DNA from 2 places in the Pseudoclavibacter sp. Z016 genome. Region 2 is predicted to be linked to the other one. Evidence: predicted binding sites of a transcription regulator. Region 2 holds the regulator's gene; the other holds the start of a gene.
The links. The regulator LexA, encoded in region 2, represses DNA repair genes until DNA is damaged. The targets are predictions, from matches to a motif close to TCGAACANNTGTTCGA.
Positions count from the first base shown of each region.

Region 1: C5B99_RS15600 (HNH endonuclease signature motif containing protein) is a predicted target of LexA. The motif match lies at 3,409-3,424, and genes of this name have one in related genera.

Region 1 is NZ_PSTU01000017.1:80,382-88,597, reverse strand. Features, by position in the region: gene C5B99_RS15620 (GntP family transporter) at 1-460, shown strand, start outside; gene C5B99_RS15615 (hypothetical protein) at 574-780, opposite strand; gene C5B99_RS15610 (MFS transporter) at 1,044-2,240, opposite strand; gene C5B99_RS15605 (DedA family protein) at 2,441-3,160, opposite strand; gene C5B99_RS15600 (HNH endonuclease signature motif containing protein) at 3,533-5,080, shown strand; gene C5B99_RS15595 (hypothetical protein) at 5,077-5,751, shown strand; gene C5B99_RS15590 (MDR family MFS transporter) at 5,748-7,439, opposite strand; gene C5B99_RS15585 (TetR/AcrR family transcriptional regulator) at 7,561-8,148, opposite strand.
Region 2 is NZ_PSTU01000010.1:114,447-122,662, reverse strand. Features, by position in the region: gene C5B99_RS06045 (squalene/phytoene synthase family protein) at 1-609, opposite strand, end outside; gene C5B99_RS06040 (polyprenyl synthetase family protein) at 606-1,727, opposite strand; gene C5B99_RS06035 (SseB family protein) at 1,836-2,681, opposite strand; gene priA (bifunctional 1-(5-phosphoribosyl)-5-((5-phosphoribosylamino)methylideneamino)imidazole-4-carboxamide isomerase/phosphoribosylanthranilate isomerase PriA) at 2,699-3,442, opposite strand; gene hisH (imidazole glycerol phosphate synthase subunit HisH) at 3,564-4,217, opposite strand; gene hisB (imidazoleglycerol-phosphate dehydratase HisB) at 4,214-4,822, opposite strand; gene C5B99_RS06015 (histidinol-phosphate transaminase) at 4,832-5,920, opposite strand; gene C5B99_RS06010 (LysM peptidoglycan-binding domain-containing protein) at 5,966-6,283, opposite strand; gene lexA (transcriptional repressor LexA) at 6,509-7,162, shown strand; gene hflX (GTPase HflX) at 7,276-8,216, opposite strand, start outside.

The sequences.
Region 1 (8,216 bases), on a different contig from region 2:
CGAAGCGGCGCTCCCACCGGTCGCGGTCGTCATCCTCGTCACGGGCGGAGGCGGCGCGTTCGCCCGCGTCCTCACCGAGAGCGGAATCGGCGCGGCACTCAGCGAGACGCTGCTCGCCACCGGCATGCCGCTCATGATCATGGCGTACCTCATCTCGCTCGCCCTCCGCGCGGCGCAGGGGTCGGCCACGGTCGCGATCCTCACGACGGCTGGCCTCCTCAGCGCGTCGATCCTCGGCGGCGGGTACTCGACGATCCAGGTCGCGCTGCTCGCCCTCGCCATCGCGTTTGGCGCACTCGGCCTGTCACACGTCAACGACTCCGGCTTCTGGGTCGTCACCCGGTACCTCGGCCTCGGCGTCGCGGACGGCCTCCGCACGTGGACCGTCCTCACGACGGTGCTTGGCCTCGTCGGCTTCCTGCTCTGCTTCGTCGTCTGGCTGCTCGTGGGCGTCGCCTAGCGACGGCTTCCGCAGCCCCACCGCGATCGCTGCCAGCCGATGTGCCCTTCACCGAGTTCGGGAAGGGGCACATCGGCTGGCAGCGTTTGGCGTCCGCGCTGAGGTCTCTCGCGTCAGTAGCTCGAGTTGTTGCCGTGATCGAAGCGGATGCTCGTCGGCGCCGGACCCGGGTTCTCGGCTCGTCGGCGCCGTTCGTCTGGGGAGAGCTCGGAGTCGCGCGGTGGGCGAGGGGCCGCGTGCAGCATCCACACCAGGAGGAACGTGACCGCCGCGAAGCCCAGCGCGATGACGGCAACCACCAGGGCGGGGTTCTCGGTCATAGGATGCTCCGCTCGCTCAGGCGCCGCACGCGCGTCTTCCGGGGAGTCTCCCACGCCGGCCGGGGAAGCGCTCGCTGCTCGCTCCTCGCTCATCCTCGCTGGCCCGTGGCGGCCAAGCGGTCGTCAGGGCCTGGGTGCCAACGCTGCCAGCCAAGTGCCCCTTCCACCGGGCGTGTTGCTGGCCACTTGGCTGGCAGCGTTTGCCTGCGCGGACGTGGCATCGGACTCGCCTCAGGTGGCGGCGGTTGGCCTGCTGGCCCGCGCTACGGCGCCTGCGGGCCCTTCTGCACGGGGATGATGCCCGTGCGCGCCGGCGGGTTCGGGAAGAACCAGAGGATGGAGCCGGAGAGGATCCAGATGATGGCCATCCCGGCGATCAGCGAGCCTGCGTCGAAGCCCGCGATGAGCCCGGCGATGGCCGCGCCGACGGCGGCCGCCGTGACCCGCAGGCCGGCGCCGATCGTGAAGACCTGCGAGCGCACGTTCGGCTTGCTCTCCTTGTCGCGGAGCAGCATCATGGCGGCGTTTGCCGGTGCCGCGAAGAGACCCGAGATGAGGACAGCGGCGAACGCGAACCCGATCGGGAGCGCCGGCACCGCGATGAGCAGGAAGACGCCCGTCGCGACGAAGCCCATCCCCATGACCCAGACCGGGCCTCGGGTGGTCCAGGTCCTGACCGCCATGAAGAGGGCGCCGGCGAGGCCGCCGATCGCGTAGGCGGTGACGAGCCAGGCGGCGGACGCCTCGGAGCCGGTCCGCTCCAGGGAGATGGCGATGGCGGCGATGCCGAGCGCGCCACCGGCGACCTGGCTGACGGTGCCGGCGATCGTGACGATCGCGATCGGCTTGTGCTTGACGAGGTACGTCATGCCGCGAGCGATCGTCCGCCCGAGGCCTTCCACCGGGCCGCTCTTCGCGTGCATCCGGATGCCGAACCCGGCCACCGCCCCGATGAGGGCGAGGCTCGCGAGGAGCACCATCGCGAGTCGTGCTGAGCCCGCCAGTGGGATCGCGAGCGCCGCCAGCGCCGGACCACCCACCGAGGCGATCGTGTAGGAGAGCGCGTCCTGCGCGTAGGCCTTCCTGGCCGGCTCGATGTTGTCGGTCGCGAAACTCGAGAGGCCGCCCATGTAGGCGGGAGTCACGAACCCGGCGACCGCGAGGATGACGGCGATGACGCCGATCGGCAGTGTGCCCAGCTGTGAGGCGAAGAGGTAGGCGGCCGCCGTGATCGTGCCCCCGATGATGAGGAGCAGCTTCGGGCGGCGCATCCGGTCGAGGAGGGCGCCAACGAGCGGTGCCGCGATGACGCTCGGGAAGAGGGCGACGGCGACGAGGAAACCGCCGACGGCGACGTCCCCGAGCTGCTCGACGGCAAGCAGGGGAAGGGCGACAACTGCTCCGGCGTTCGCCAGTCGGAGGGGGATCGAGGTCGACTGGTACCGCCAGATGCCGCTCATCCGTGAACCGAACTCCTCACTGCAACGCCGTCGAGAGACGCGGCAGAGCATGCCGCGCAGGCAAGCCTACGTCGCGTTCGAGGCGCCCGTCAGCGCCCGGAATCGAGTCTCGCGGGAGGGTGGCATGCCTTGTTACCGGCGGTTCGCGGGGCGGCGGAGTCCACACTGCGCCGGGGCAGCTGGCGCCGCGATCCCGACGCTCAGTCGCCGAGCTTCTGGTCGAAGTCCTTCGGTGCAAGCGAGAGGTTCTTCGCTTCATCGCGGCTGCGCTGCTCCGCCTCGCGGCGGGACTTCCGCGAGTTCAGGAGGTAGTGGATGCTCGTGGGCACCACGGTCGCGAGCACCGCGACGATCAGGATCACGTCGATGTACTCGCGGATGAAGTCGCCGAGTACCGGCACATAGCCGAGGAGGTAGCCGGCGAAGGTGAGGCCGGCGCCCCAGATGAGCGCGCCGATGAGGTTGTAGATCGTGTACTTGCGGTAGTCCATCTTGCCGACGCCCGCGGCCACCGGAGCGAAGGTGCGCACGACAGGAACGAAGCGGGCGATGATGACCGCGAGGCCGCCGAAGCGCTCGAAGAACGCGTTGGTCCGTTCGACGTTCTTCACGCTGAAGAGGCCGCTCTCCTTGCGCTCGAAGATCCTCGGCCCCGCTTTTCGCCCTATCAGGTAGCCGACCTCGCCGCCGAGGAACGCGGCGAATCCGATGGCGAGGCACACCCACCAGATGTCGAAGCCGATGCCCGGGTAGAAGGCGAGCAGGCCCGTGATGAGCAACAGTGTGTCGCCGGGCAGCAGGAAGCCGACGAGGAGCCCGGTCTCCGAGAACACGATGAGGCACACGACAAGAAGCGCCCAGGGGCCCGCACCGTGAATGATCGTTTCAGGGTCGAGCCAGGGGAAGAGTGTGGGAGCCACGGAAGGATGCGTCCAGTCGCTGAGATGCAGGGGCGGTAAGTGAAGCAGAGGTGATCGAAAGAGTATCCCGCGCGCGCCCTGGGAGGAACACAGCTTGGACGGGGTACCCGCGGGGTGCTCTCGCCCGCCGAATGTCGGCGGCCAGAAGTAGCGTCGAAGGTGTGCTGGGAGGCGCGCGGGCTCGCCTGCGTGGCTGGTGATTTCAGCGTCCAGTTACTGTTCTGTGACGTGGGATTTCTTCACAGGGCTCGAATATACATTCGATGCACGATAGGCTGGGACTGGCTTCGGGGGAAGCCAGCTCGGCACGTGAATCCGCAGGCAGAAATGCCTTGGGTGGAGGGTGCCGGGACAATGAGGGGGGGGGGTTCGATGGGCGACGACGAACACGCATTGGGTGGAGTAGCTGGTGCTGGTGCTGGTGCAGGGGCTGGAGTCCTCGCGGGTCTACCGGCGAGCGTTGCTGCTGTCGAGCGAGAGTCCGGCATCGCAGCCACGGCCGTCGTCACGGCGCTGGTCGACGGGCGACAGCCCGTCTCGTCGGTGCTCGACGCCGAGTTCTTCGCCGCGTTCGAAGAGCTGGCCGCTCGCAAGCGGATGCTCGACGCGACGATCTTGGAGATGACGGCCGAGCTGCTCGGGCGAGACGAGATCACGCCGGTGGCCTTCTCTGGTTCTCTGGTGCGTCGGGGTGGGTACCGGTCCGTGCACGAGGCCGTGCGGCAGACCTTCGGCCTTCGCCGAGCCGAGGCGGCCAAGCTTCGCGAGGTCGCCGAGGCGACGCGCGAGCGCATCAGCATGACGGGCGAGGCGCTTCGGCCCACACGGAGCCAGGTCGCAGTCGCGGTCGCGGAAGGGCGGGTGACGCTCTCGCAGGCGTCGGCGATCGTCGCAGGGCAGCGCGAAGCGGGCGGCAGCGTCGATATCGGCGACCTCGATCGCGCAGAGTACGAGCTCGTCCAGGCCGCGTGCGGGCTCACCCAGGAGGACGACGAGCCGGCGTCGCCGGAGCGTCTGGCCAAGCAGGCCGCCGTGTGGGTGGCCTTCCTCGACCCAGACGGCGCGGAGCCCAACGCGGAACGTCAAGCCGCGAAGCGAGGACTCTCCTTCACCCGTCGCGCTGACGGCATGGTGCAGGGCAGGCTCCTCGCGACCCCGGAGCAGGGCGAGACCATCATGCGCGTCCTCGACGCGTATCTCTCGCCGCGGCGCGACCACGCGTGCGAAGCAGGCGACGAGCCCAGCGGCACCCTCGCTCCTCAGGAGGAGCCGCAGATCCGGGACGATCGCAGCTTCTCTCAGCGACGCATCGACGCGCTCGTCTCGGTCTTCGCTCAGCATGCCGAGTCCCCACGCGCGCCCCGGACCGGCGGCGAAGCGCCCACCCTGGTCATGACCGTCACGCGGGCCGGTCTCGCGGGAGCCGCCGAGACGCTGGCGGACATCTCGCGGCTCGAGCACAGCGGCGAGGCTGTCCCGGTCGAGGCGGCCCTGCGCATCCTCTGCGATGGCATCATCCGGGTTGCGCTCGTCGACGACGACGGCGAAGTCCTCAAGCTCGGCCGCAAGCGAAGACTCTTCAGCCCGGCTCAACGGAGAGCGGTCTTCGCCCGGGACGGTGGGTGCAGAGCGCCCGCGTGCGAGCTCCCTTTCGACACCGTCGAGATCCACCATGTCACCCCGTGGTCGAGAGGCGGACGCACCGACACGAGCAACGGCATCGCGCTCTGCACCTTCCATCACCACGAAGTGCACCTGGGTCGGCTCACCATCTCGCCCGCGCAGAGCCGGACGTGGAAGGTCGAACCCGCAACCGGACCCAGGGTGGCTCGCATGCGCATCCGCGAGACACCGCGCGCGGTCCAGTTCCAAGCAACACCCAGCAGCGCCGAGGAGGTGCTTGGAAAGATGAGCGCATGACAGCATTCCGAACTCGGCAGTTCCCCACCATCGAGGTAATCAGGGGGCGTTGGGCGCTCGCTGCGGCCATCGAGACCGCGATCCTCGGCGAGGGTGGCGACAACTCCCGCGCCGACGAGCACGGCTGGTTCTACTCCGACGGGGGTGGCAGCTGGGCTCGGCTCACCCCGCTCCCCGACGGCCGGGCCGTCCTTGCTGGCATCGACCGCGACCACTCCGAGACGTACAGGCGGGGCTTCGACCTCATCACCGGCATGCCCGAGTGGGGAGTGGCGCACGCCGAAGCCGCCGTCACCTCAGAATCGGGACGCCGCTGGGTGGCAGGCGGGGAGCAGCCCTGGCTCGGATTCGTCTACTGGCGCGAGAACGCGGGGGACGCCTGGCGCGCCGTTGACCACGGCGTCGCCGACGGACTCGACCGGCATCTGCTTCCCGTGCTCAGTGAGGAGCAGATGCTCGCCGCCGCCGCCGACTGGTTCGAGGGTGCCGTCATGGACCTCGACGACCCGGAATCAGCCCCCGAGCAGGTCGACGCGGAAGCCGTCCGGCGAGGCGCCGAGCTGGGCCCGGACCTCACCGCAGAGGCGCTCACTGCGGTCCTCCCCTTCGAGGGGATGCACGTCGAGGCGGCCCTCCGCGCGGCGCGCGCGTTCTCGACGGCACCCCGCTAGTCGCGGCTCCTCGGCCCGTTTGAGCTGAGCCGGGTCGAATCCACGCTCGGGGTGGCACCATCGCCCGCCTCGTGGCTCTCCCGACTCTCCCGAGCCGCCGCGTCGAGCTGTTCCGCCTCTTCCCCGCCGACCGCCTCGCCACGAGCCACAAGCCCGGCAACATCAGAGAGGGGGATCTGCTTCAGGAAGAGCGAGAGCAGGAACGCGAGTGCGATGAACGGCACCAGGTACCAGAAGACGGGAGCCAGAGCGTCGGCGTAGGCCGTGACGATCCCGTCCCGTACCTCGTCCGGCAGCTGCGAGAGCGTCTGCGGGTCGATCGTCGAGGTCGCCGTCGCCGCGTCAGCCGGGCTGGCGCCGCTCGCCGTGAAGACCGAGGTGAGGTTCTCCGTCAGTCGCGTCGTGAAGATCGCGCCGAACACCGCCGTGCCGAGTGCTGCCCCAACCTCACGGAAGTAGTTGTTCGTACTCGTCGCCGTGCCGATCTCGGCCGCTGGTACCGCGTTCTGAACGACCAAGACGACAACCTGCATGATGAGCCCGAGCCCAGCCCCGAAGAAGAACAGGAACACGCAGATGAGCCAGATGGGCGTATCCGCCGTCAACGTGGTCATCGCAACCATCGCGAGACCGGTCAGCACCGTGCCCACGATCGGGTAGATGCGGTACCGCCCCGTCTTCGAGATGAGGATTCCCGAAGCGATGGACGTGCCCATGAGGCCCGCCATCATCGGCAGCATGAGCAGTCCAGAGGCTGCGGCCGACGTGCCAGACGACATCTGCAAGAACGTCGGGACGAAGCCGATCGCCGCGAACATGCCGATGCCGAGCGTCAGGCCGATGGCCGTCGCGTTCACGAAGATCGGGTTCTTGAAGAGACCCAGCGGGATGATCGGATCCTCCGCGCGCGACTCGACGAAGACGAACATCGCCGCCGCCACGAGGAGGCCGAGGCCCCACGCCCACGTGACCATCGACGCCCACCCGTGCTGCGCATCCGCACCGAAGTCGGTGAAGAAGATGAGACAGGTCGTCGCAGCAGACAAGAAGAGCACGCCGAGGTAGTCGATGCGCTTCGTCGCCTTCTTGCTCGGCAGCTTCAGCGCCACCACGGCGATGACAAACGCCGCGATGCCGACCGGGATGTTGATGTAGAAGGCCCACTGCCACGTCAGGTGGTCGACGAAGTAGCCACCCAGCAGTGGGCCACCGACGGCCGAGAGCCCGAAGACCGCGCCGAGCGGGCCCAGGTACTTGCCGCGTTCGCTGGCCGGCACGATGTCGGCGATGATCGCCTGCGACAGGATGATGAGCCCGCCGCCGCCGAGGCCCTGGATGGCGCGGAACACCACGAACGCCCAGAAGCTGTCCGCGAAGGCGCAGCCCACCGACGCGAGCGTGAAGATCGCGATCGCGATGAGGAAGAGGTTCCGTCGCCCGAGCACGTCACCGAACTTGCCGTAGATCGGCATGACGATGGTCGTCGCGAGGAGGTAGGCAGTCGTTATCCACACCTGGTGGTCGACCCCGCCGAGCTCGCCCACGATCGTCGGCATCGCCGTCGAGACGATCGTCTGGTCGAGGCTCGAGAGGAGCATGCCGGCGATGAGGGCGCCGAAGATGGTCCAGATCCTGCGCTTCGTGAGCAGGAACTGCGGCGCAGCTGGCGCCGGTGCACTGGTGGTCATGCGTGGGTCCGTTCGAGGAGTGCGGTGCGGGAAGAAGAGGGGAGGGAGAGAAGGGTGGGGGAGAGAGGAAGGCTGGGGAGCGGGAGGAGGCGTGGCCGAGACGAGGGGGCAGGCGCCGCCCTCAGCGCTGCACTACGGCGCGAATGGCGGCGACGCGTCTGGAGACGACCGTCTCCATGTCGTCGGTGTTGTCGGTCGTGAAGAACTCGAAGGCACTCGCCCGCATGATGGACATGAGGAGCTGCACGGCTGCGGAGGCGCGAAGGTCCCCGGTCGGGAGCCCCTCTCGACGCTCGACGAGGGCGACGTCTCGCTTCTCGTCGCTCGACATGTGCTCGAGCACCCGCTTGAAGAGCTTCGGCTCCTGGTCGATGACGGCCATGACTTCGCGGATGTCGCCCGAGTTCGGCTCCGGGTCGGACTCGCGCCACCGCTCGAGTGCCAGGTGTGTCAGCGCTTCGAGGAGGTCAGGGCTCAGCTGCTCGCTCCCGGGGTCGCCGCCGGCCACGAAGCGCTCGTCGAGGTGGGTCGTGTCTCGTCGGGCCGAGATGCCGAGAACGGCGTCTTCCTTCGAGGCGAAGTAGTTGAAGAACGTCCTTCGGGAGATGCCGACCTGCTCGCAGAGCTCCTCGATCGTGAAGCCGGGAAGGCCGACATCGAGGGCGCGGCGTCGGGCCATCGACGAGATGTCGCGGCTCGTCCGCGCCATTTTGCGAGCCCGTAGATTCGTTGCACTATCAGTCACTAGTGCAGTATTGCACTAATCGCGGAAAGTGC
Region 2 (8,216 bases):
CAGACCCTCCACCGGCAGGTAGTCCCTGCCGAGCCGGTCGGCGTCATCGCCCACGTCGCGGAGGAAGTTCACGTTCTGGAACGCGGCGCCGAGCGCGCAGGCCGCCGCGTCGATGCGCTCCCGCTGCTCCGGGGTGCGAGAGACACCGGTGAGGAATACCCGCACGCACATCAGCCCCACCACCTCCGCGGAACCGTAGACGTAGCGCCGCTGCTCCTCCACGTCGAGCGAGCGAGGTTCGAGATCCATGCGCATCGAAGCGAAGAAGGGCACGACCAGCTCGGCCCCGAACCCGCAGCGTCGCGCCGTCACCGCGAACGCGTGGACGACCAGATTCGTGCTGAAGCCTGACTCGATGGCCTCGAGCGTCTGCGCCTCGAGCCCGTCGAGCGCCGCGTGCTGCTGCTCGAGGGAGAGGCCGGCGAGCGCGCCGACACCGTCCACGATCTCGTCCGCCACGCGGACCAGCGCGTAGATGCTGCGCACCGGCTTGACCGTCCGGCGCCCGAGGAAGCGCGAGGCCGCCCCGAAGGAACTCGAGTAGGCGAAGATGACCTCGGCCGCGGACTTCTCCGCGGTGCGCGTGTACTGCTCGAGTGGCGACATCATGACGTTCGCCTCTCCAACAGCATCAGCAGACGCTCCAGCATCTCGGCCAGGTTCCGCTCCCCCTCGCGGCCCGACGCGCCCACGGCCCTCGCGGCGGCTCGTGCCCTCGAGAACTGGGCCGCGAGCTCCTGCTCGACAGCGGCGCGCGAGCCCGACGCGTCGATGAGGTCGCGCGCCTTCGCGCCATCCGCCTCGCTGAGCATCGGGTCGCCGAGCAGCGACTCGAGCTCACCCCAGACCGGGGTCCCGCAGGCCAGGGCGATGAGCGCCGTGAACTTGCCCTCCCGGATATCCGAGTACGGCGCCTTCCCGAGCTTGTGCTGGTCCCCGAAGACACCGAACAGATCGTCCTGGAGCTGGAAGGCGAGCCCGGCGGCGTCCGAGAACTGGGCGATGAGACGCGCATCCACCGAACTTTCGGCACCCGCCGCGATCAGACCGAGCTCGAGCGGCAGCAGCACGGTGTACGCGGAGGTCTTGTTCGAGCTCATCGACAGGACCTCGGCCAATGCCGGATGGTCACTTCGAACCGACAGGCTCACGTCGCTGAACTCACCGGCAACCGAGACCGCGAGGGCACGCTCGATGGCATCGAGCACGCGCAGACGAACGGCGTGGGGCTGATCGATGCGCGCAACCCTCAGGTGCGCTTCGGAGAGCAGGAGGTCGCCGACCAGGATCGCGGCGGCCTGCCCCAGGCGGTTGCCGCGCTCGTCGTCGAACTCCGGTCCTCCCACGATCTCCTCGACGCTGCCGAGGAGATTCAGCTCCCCCCTGCGCATGGTGTCGTTGTCGATCACGTCGTCGTGGGTCAGGAACGCGAGGTGGAGCAGCTCGGTCGCGGTCGCCAGTTCCATGACCGACTCAGGCACCTCTGCTGCGCCCGTGTAGGACAGGTAGGCCTGCATGACCAGCGCGGGGCGGAAGAGCTTCCCCCCTTCGGCGCTGCGCGCCGTGATGCGCCACAGCGTCGCGAGGCCCTCGTCGATCGCGCCCGCGGCAGCGACTCGTCCGGCCAGGAACTCCTCGATTCGCCTTCTCACCTCGAGCAGCTGCTGCGCTGCGAGGTCGAAGTCCGAACCCTGGCCACGGGGGCTCGCCAGAGGCTCACGGATCACTCGGCACCACTCCCTTTAGCTCGGTTGGCTAGCAATAAGAGTATCTAATTACTTCTGCTCGAGCGTACAGGCAAGCCTTCCCCGAGTTGCCGCGCCGGGTCAATCCCCTCAGCGCCTCCACCACGAGCGCTTAGAATCTCGCTGCCGCTTCTCCGCGTCGCTCGAAGCAGCAGTGCTGGCCCGCGCGAACGAGATGCCGAGCGAGTCGACCTCTGTGCGGAACGCCTCGCTCCCCTGCAGCAGCTCGCTGGCTCGGCGGGACAGATCCGCGAGCTCCTCGCGGCCAGCGTCACCACCGACGTGGAGCACCACACGCAGCTCGGGCCCAGCCAGGCGAGCCTCCGGATCGCCGGGCACGAGATCCATGCCAAGCACCTCGTCGAGCTCTGCCATCATCCTCGACAGCTCAGCCGTGACAACCGGGTTCACCCACGGGGCCGCCCAGCCCTGCTCCTGCGCGATCGCCCACACGGCCGGACGGCGGACGACGAACTCCGTCTCGCTCGTCGGATCAACCACGATGAGGTCGCTGCCCTCGGCAGCCGCCGAGATGGCCGCCCGCTGCATGAGCGCAGGCACCGGCCGAGCCTTGGGATTCCAGACCCTCATCGCCTCCGCCGAGGTGAACACGGGCAGGACGGTGCGACCGTCTGGGCCGGCGACCGTCACGATGGAGAGATCAGCGCTCTTGTCGACGGTCACACCCTGCGTGTTGACATCGGCTTCGCCCAGCTTCGCCACGAGCGGGATCAGCACGCGAGCCTGACGCAATGCGTCGACCACCGCGTCGGGACCCACCTCCCGAGCCCGGAAGCGCCGGATCGCCGCGACGAACTGCGCCGGCGCCGTGCCGTCGTCGTCGCGGAACGGGTTGTCGCCGAAGCTCCGCCCAGACCAGCTCTGGCCAGCAGAGTCGGCCTTGCTGGGCTGGAAATGCTCTGGCAGCGACGGCATGGGTCAGACCTCTCGAGTCAGGATGCGACGTCGAGCGCTTCGACGAGCGTGAAGGCCCCCGAGTAGAGCGCCTTGCCGATGATCGCGCCCTCGAGGCCCTGCGGCACGAGGCCACGCAGCGCCGCGATGTCGTCGAGACTCGAAACGCCGCCAGAGGCGACGACGGGACGGTCGGTCCGGTCGAGGATGTCGCTGAGGAGCTGGAGGTTCGGGCCCTGGAGGGTGCCGTCCTTCGTCACGTCGGTCACGACGTAACGTGCGCAACCGGCCTCCTCGAGCCGTTCGAGTACCGACCAGAGGTCACCAGCATCGCGCGTCCAGCCGCGAGCCGCGAGCGTGGTGCCACGCACGTCGAGGCCGACGGCGATGAGCTCGCCGTAGCGAGCGATGACGTTCGCCGCCCACTCCGGATTCTCGAGCGCGGCGGTGCCGAGGTTGATGCGGCGCGCACCGGCGTCCACCGCACGCTCGAGGGACTCGTCGTCACGGATCCCGCCGGACAGCTCCACATTGACGTGCTTGGCCGCCCGGATGACGCGCTTGATGAGACTGCGGTTCTCCCCGCGCCCGAAGGCCGCGTCGAGGTCCACGAGGTGGATCCACTCCGCACCCTGCTCGATCCAGTCCTCCGCCGCATCCACAGGATCGCCGTAGTTCGTGGCGGAGTCGGCCTCGCCCTGAACCAGACGAACCGCCTTGCCGCCGGCGAGGTCGATTGCGGGGAAGAGCACGAGCTCCGGTGACGTGTTGAATTCGCTCACGCGCGTAGGTTCCTTGTTCTCGTTCTGAGGCGCCGGGGCATCGACGCCGAAAGGGGATGCCCTGGCAGTCCGGGCAATAGCGTATCGGCAGGCGGCGGTGCAGCGCGCCGATGCAGCAGCACTAGGCGCGCTTCGGCAGCGTCTCGATCCAGTTCCGAAGCAGGCGCACGCCAGCTTCGCCGGATTTCTCCGGGTGGAACTGCGTCGCCGACAACGGGCCGTTCTCGACTGCGGCGATGAAGCGCTCGCCGTGCTCGGCATGGGTCACGAGCACCGGGCGGGCCTTCGGATGCGGGTCGAGCGGGAGCTCATGCGCCGCGTACGAGTGCACGAAGTAGAAGCGCTCGCGAGAGATGCCAGCGAAGAGCTTCGAGTCGGCCGGCGGGTCGACGAGGTTCCATCCCATGTGCGGAAGGACCTCGGCCCGCAGCTCGGTCACCTCTCCCGGCCATTCGCCCAGGCCTTCGGCTCGCCTGCCACCCTCGATGCCGCCGTCGAAGAAGATCTGCATGCCGACGCAGATACCGAGCACGGGGCGTCCCCCTGCAAGGCGCCGGCCGACGATCTCCCCGATGCGCTGACGGTTGATGGCCTCCATGACGTGAGCGAAGCTCCCGACACCTGGCACGACGTAGCCGTCGGCATCGTAGGCGGCAGCGCGGTCGGCCGTCAGCTCGACCTCAGCACCAGCCGCTTCGAGCGCCTTCACGGCCGAATGAACGTTGCCCGAGCCGTAGTCGGCGACGACCACCCGCGGACGTGCGACTGGAGTCACAGCGCGCCCTTGGTCGAAGGAATGCCCACGACCTCCGGGTCGAGTCGCTTGGCCGCGCGGAACGCACGGGCGAACGCCTTGAACTCCGCTTCGGCGATGTGGTGCGGGTCGCGCCCGCGGATGACCTCGACGTGCACCGTCAGGCCTGCGTGGAACGTGATCGCCTCGAAGACGTGACGCACCATCGCGCCCGTGAAGTGCCCGCCGATGAGGTGGTAGACGAAGGCTTCCGGTTCGCCGGTGTGCACCAGGAACGGACGCCCCGAGATGTCGACGACGGCTTCGGCGAGCGACTCATCGAGCGGCACCCTCGCATCGCCGTACCGAGCGATACCCGACTTGTCGCCGAGGGCCTGGCGGATCGCCTGACCGAGCACGATCGCCGTGTCCTCGACCGTGTGGTGCACGTCGATCTCCGTGTCACCCGTCGCACGGACCGTGAGATCGGTCAGCGAGTGCTTCGCGAAGGCATTCAGCATGTGGTCATAGAACGGAACCGACGTCTGGATGTCGGCGATGCCGGTCCCGTCGAGGTTCAGGCTCAGCTCGATCGAGGACTCGCTCGTCGCGCGTGAGACGGTCGCGGTGCGTGGCGTCGTGGTCATCGCTCCAGCCTAGGCCTTCCCTGCATCGGTGATCTCGGCGAGTGCGGCCAGGAACGCGCTCGTCTCCGCGCGCGTCCCGGCGGTCACCCGAAGCGCGTTCGGGATGCCGACATCCCGCACCAGGATGTCGCGGTCGAGGAGCTGCTGGAACGTAGCCGCGGGATCCGCGACGTCGCCGAACAGCACGAAGTTCGCGCCAGACTCCCAAGGCGTGTAGCCAAGACGGGGCAGCTCCACCAGCAGGCGGTCGCGCTGCTCGCGGATGGCGTCGACCTGCTGGAGCATGATCTCCGAGCACTCGAGCGCTGCGGTCGCGGCGGCCTGGGTGATCGCGGAGAGGTGGTACGGCAGCCGAACGAGTCGGACGGCGTCGACGACGGCCTCGTGAGCCGCGAAGTACCCGACGCGGGCGCCAGCGAAGGCGAACGCCTTGCTCATGGTCCTCGAGACCACGAGCCGCTCGCGACCCGGGAGAAGGGAGAGCGCGGTCTCCCGACCATCAGGGAGGAACTCGGCGTAGGCCTCATCGACGATCAGGATGCCGTCGGTCGCGTCGTACGCAGCCGCGATCACGTCGAGATCGGTGACGGTGCCCGTGGGGTTGTTCGGCGTGCAGATGATGGTGATGTCGGGGCGCTCTCGACGAAGTGCCTCCGTGACGAGGTCCGCGGTCAGCGCGAAGCCGTCAGCGCGTGACACCGGAATCCATTCGGACCCAACCCCTCTGGCGAGAAGGGGGTACATCGAGTAGCTGGGTGTGAAGCTGAGCACGCTGCGCCCGGGGCCACCGAAGACCTGCAGCAGCTGCTGCATGATCTCGTTCGAGCCGTTGGCGGCCCACACCTGTTCGGGACCGATGCCCCGGCCCAGGTAGACGCTCAGCTGCTCGCGCAACTTCGTGAACTCGCGGTCCGGGTAGCGATTGAGTCCGGGGAGCTCGCGGGCGATCGCCTCGATGATTCGCCTGGCCACGACCTCCGGCACGGGGTGCGGATTCTCGTTGACGTTGATGGCAACGCGCACCGGCTGCTGCGGCGCTCCGTAGGGGGTGAGTCCGCGGAGGTCGTCACGGATGGGCAGGTCTTCGAACGAGGTCACCGCACAAGCCTACGACGCGGTCTGCGCCTGGAATGGGCTGTGGACTCAGTCGAGTGGGAGGGCGAGGCGCTGCCCGGCCTGAACCGTGCCGTTCTCAAGAGCGTTGAGCTTGGAGATCTCGACGATGACGTCGCGGATATCGGAATCGCCCGCGACCTCCTCGGCGATGCCCCAGAGCGTGTCGCCAGCGCCGACGGTGACGTACTCGAACTCGACGCCTGCGGCGTCGCTCGAGGCCGCCGCGGAGTTCATGTGCGTGGCCCCGAGGGCGATGGCTGCGGCGACGGGCAGCGCAGCGATGGCGAGCAGGACACGACGGCCTCGGACGGTGAGGCGGAGTGGTGCAACGGCAGTGGTGTTCATGATTCCTCCTGATTCGTCCACATCTTCGAGTGGTCGAATGTATGTACTGAATATAGCTACGAACAAAGTGCCAAGTCAAGGCTTCCAGTTCGAATCTCTCGAACTTTCATCCACAACACTCGAAGAAATGTTTCGTACCTGCGTGCACCCTCGGTAGGGTTGGCGCTATCAGGCAGTGCATCACCTGCCACCGACATTCCGTGTCGGAGAGCGGACGGAGACGACATGGCCAAGAAGCCAGCGAGCGACATCTACAGAAAACTGACCGAGAAGCAGGAGCGCATCCTGACCTGCATCATGGAGTCGGTGCGCACGCGCGGGTACCCGCCGAGCATGCGCGAGATCGGCGACGAAGTCGGCCTCGTCTCCTTGTCGAGCGTCACCCACCAGCTCGGCCAGCTGGAGAAGTTCGGCTACATCAAGCGCAATCCGGGCATGCCCCGCGCCCTCGAGGTGCTGGTGCACTTCGACCACACCGACGATGGCGATTCCAACGAGACGGCTGAGGCCGCGTTCGTCCCGGTGGTCGGCAGGATCGCAGCCGGCATCCCGATCACGGCGGAGCAGCAGGTCGAAGACGTCTTCGCGCTCCCCCGTCAGATCGTCGGCAAGGGAGAGCTCTTCCTGCTGCGTGTCGTTGGCGAGTCGATGATCGATGCTGCCATCTGCGACGGCGACTGGGTCGTCGTGCGGTCACAGCGCAACGCGGAGAACGGCGACATCGTCGCCGCGATGCTCGACGGAGAAGCCACGGTCAAGACCTTCCGCAAGCGTGACGGCCACATCTGGCTGCTCCCCCGCAACAGCGACTTCGAGCCCATCCTCGGCGATGAGTCCGAGATCCTCGGCAAGGTCGTCGCTGTCCTCCGCTCCATCTGAGAGCAGCCGGAAGCACCGGCGCCTGCACACGTCAGCAGATGCAGAAGAGCGGCGAGCCCGATGGGCTCGCCGCTCTTCTGCATGCCTCCCTCAGGAGGACTGAGGCGTATGCGTCAGCCTGCGACCGCGAACGCCTCGAACAGTCCGAGCTGGTCGGGGTGGACCCGGGCCTTGAGCCGCGTGCCGCTCTCCACGTGCTCGAGCTCGAGCACGGCACCTCGCTCGTGCAGGTAGGAGACGAGATCGCCGCGCTCGAAGGGCACAAGGACCTCGATGGTCACCTCGGGGGTTGGCAGGAGCTCGGCGATGCGCCCGAGCAGCAGGTCGATGCCCTCACCCGTGTGCGCGGAGACGAAGAGGCCGTCGGGGGCGAGCCCCTGGAGCTCGAGGCGTCGATCGCTATCGACCAGGTCGGCCTTCGTGAAGACCACGATCTCGGGAACATCGTGGGCTTCGACCTCTCCGATGACGTCTCGCACCGTGGCGAGCTGCGCGGCGGGATCCGGGTGGGAGGCATCGACGGCATGCACGATGACATCGGCAGCCTGCAGCTCCTCGAGCGTCGAGCGGAAGGCTTCGACCAGCTGGTGGGGCAGGTTACGCACGAAGCCGACCGTGTCGGCAATCGTGTAGGGGCGGCCGTCTTCCGTCGCCGCCTTGCGCACCGTCGCGTCGAGGGTCGCGAAGAGAACGTTCTCGACCAGGACGCCCGCATGCGTGATGCGGTTGAGGAGGCTCGACTTGCCGGCGTTCGTGTACCCCACGATCGCGACGGCCGGAACCTGGTTGCGCTGTCGGGTCGCGCGCTTCACGTCACGCGAATCCTTCATGTCGGCGATCTGGTGGCGAAGCTTGGCCATCTTCGTGCGGATGCGCCGACGGTCGAGCTCGATCTTGGTCTCTCCAGGGCCTCGTGACCCCATGCCGGCACCGCCGGAGCCGACCTGGCCACCGGCCTGCCGGGACATCGACTCGCCCCATCCGCGAAGGCGCGGGAGCATGTACTCCATCTGCGCCAGCTCGACCTGCGCCTTGCCCTCGCGGCTCTTGGCGT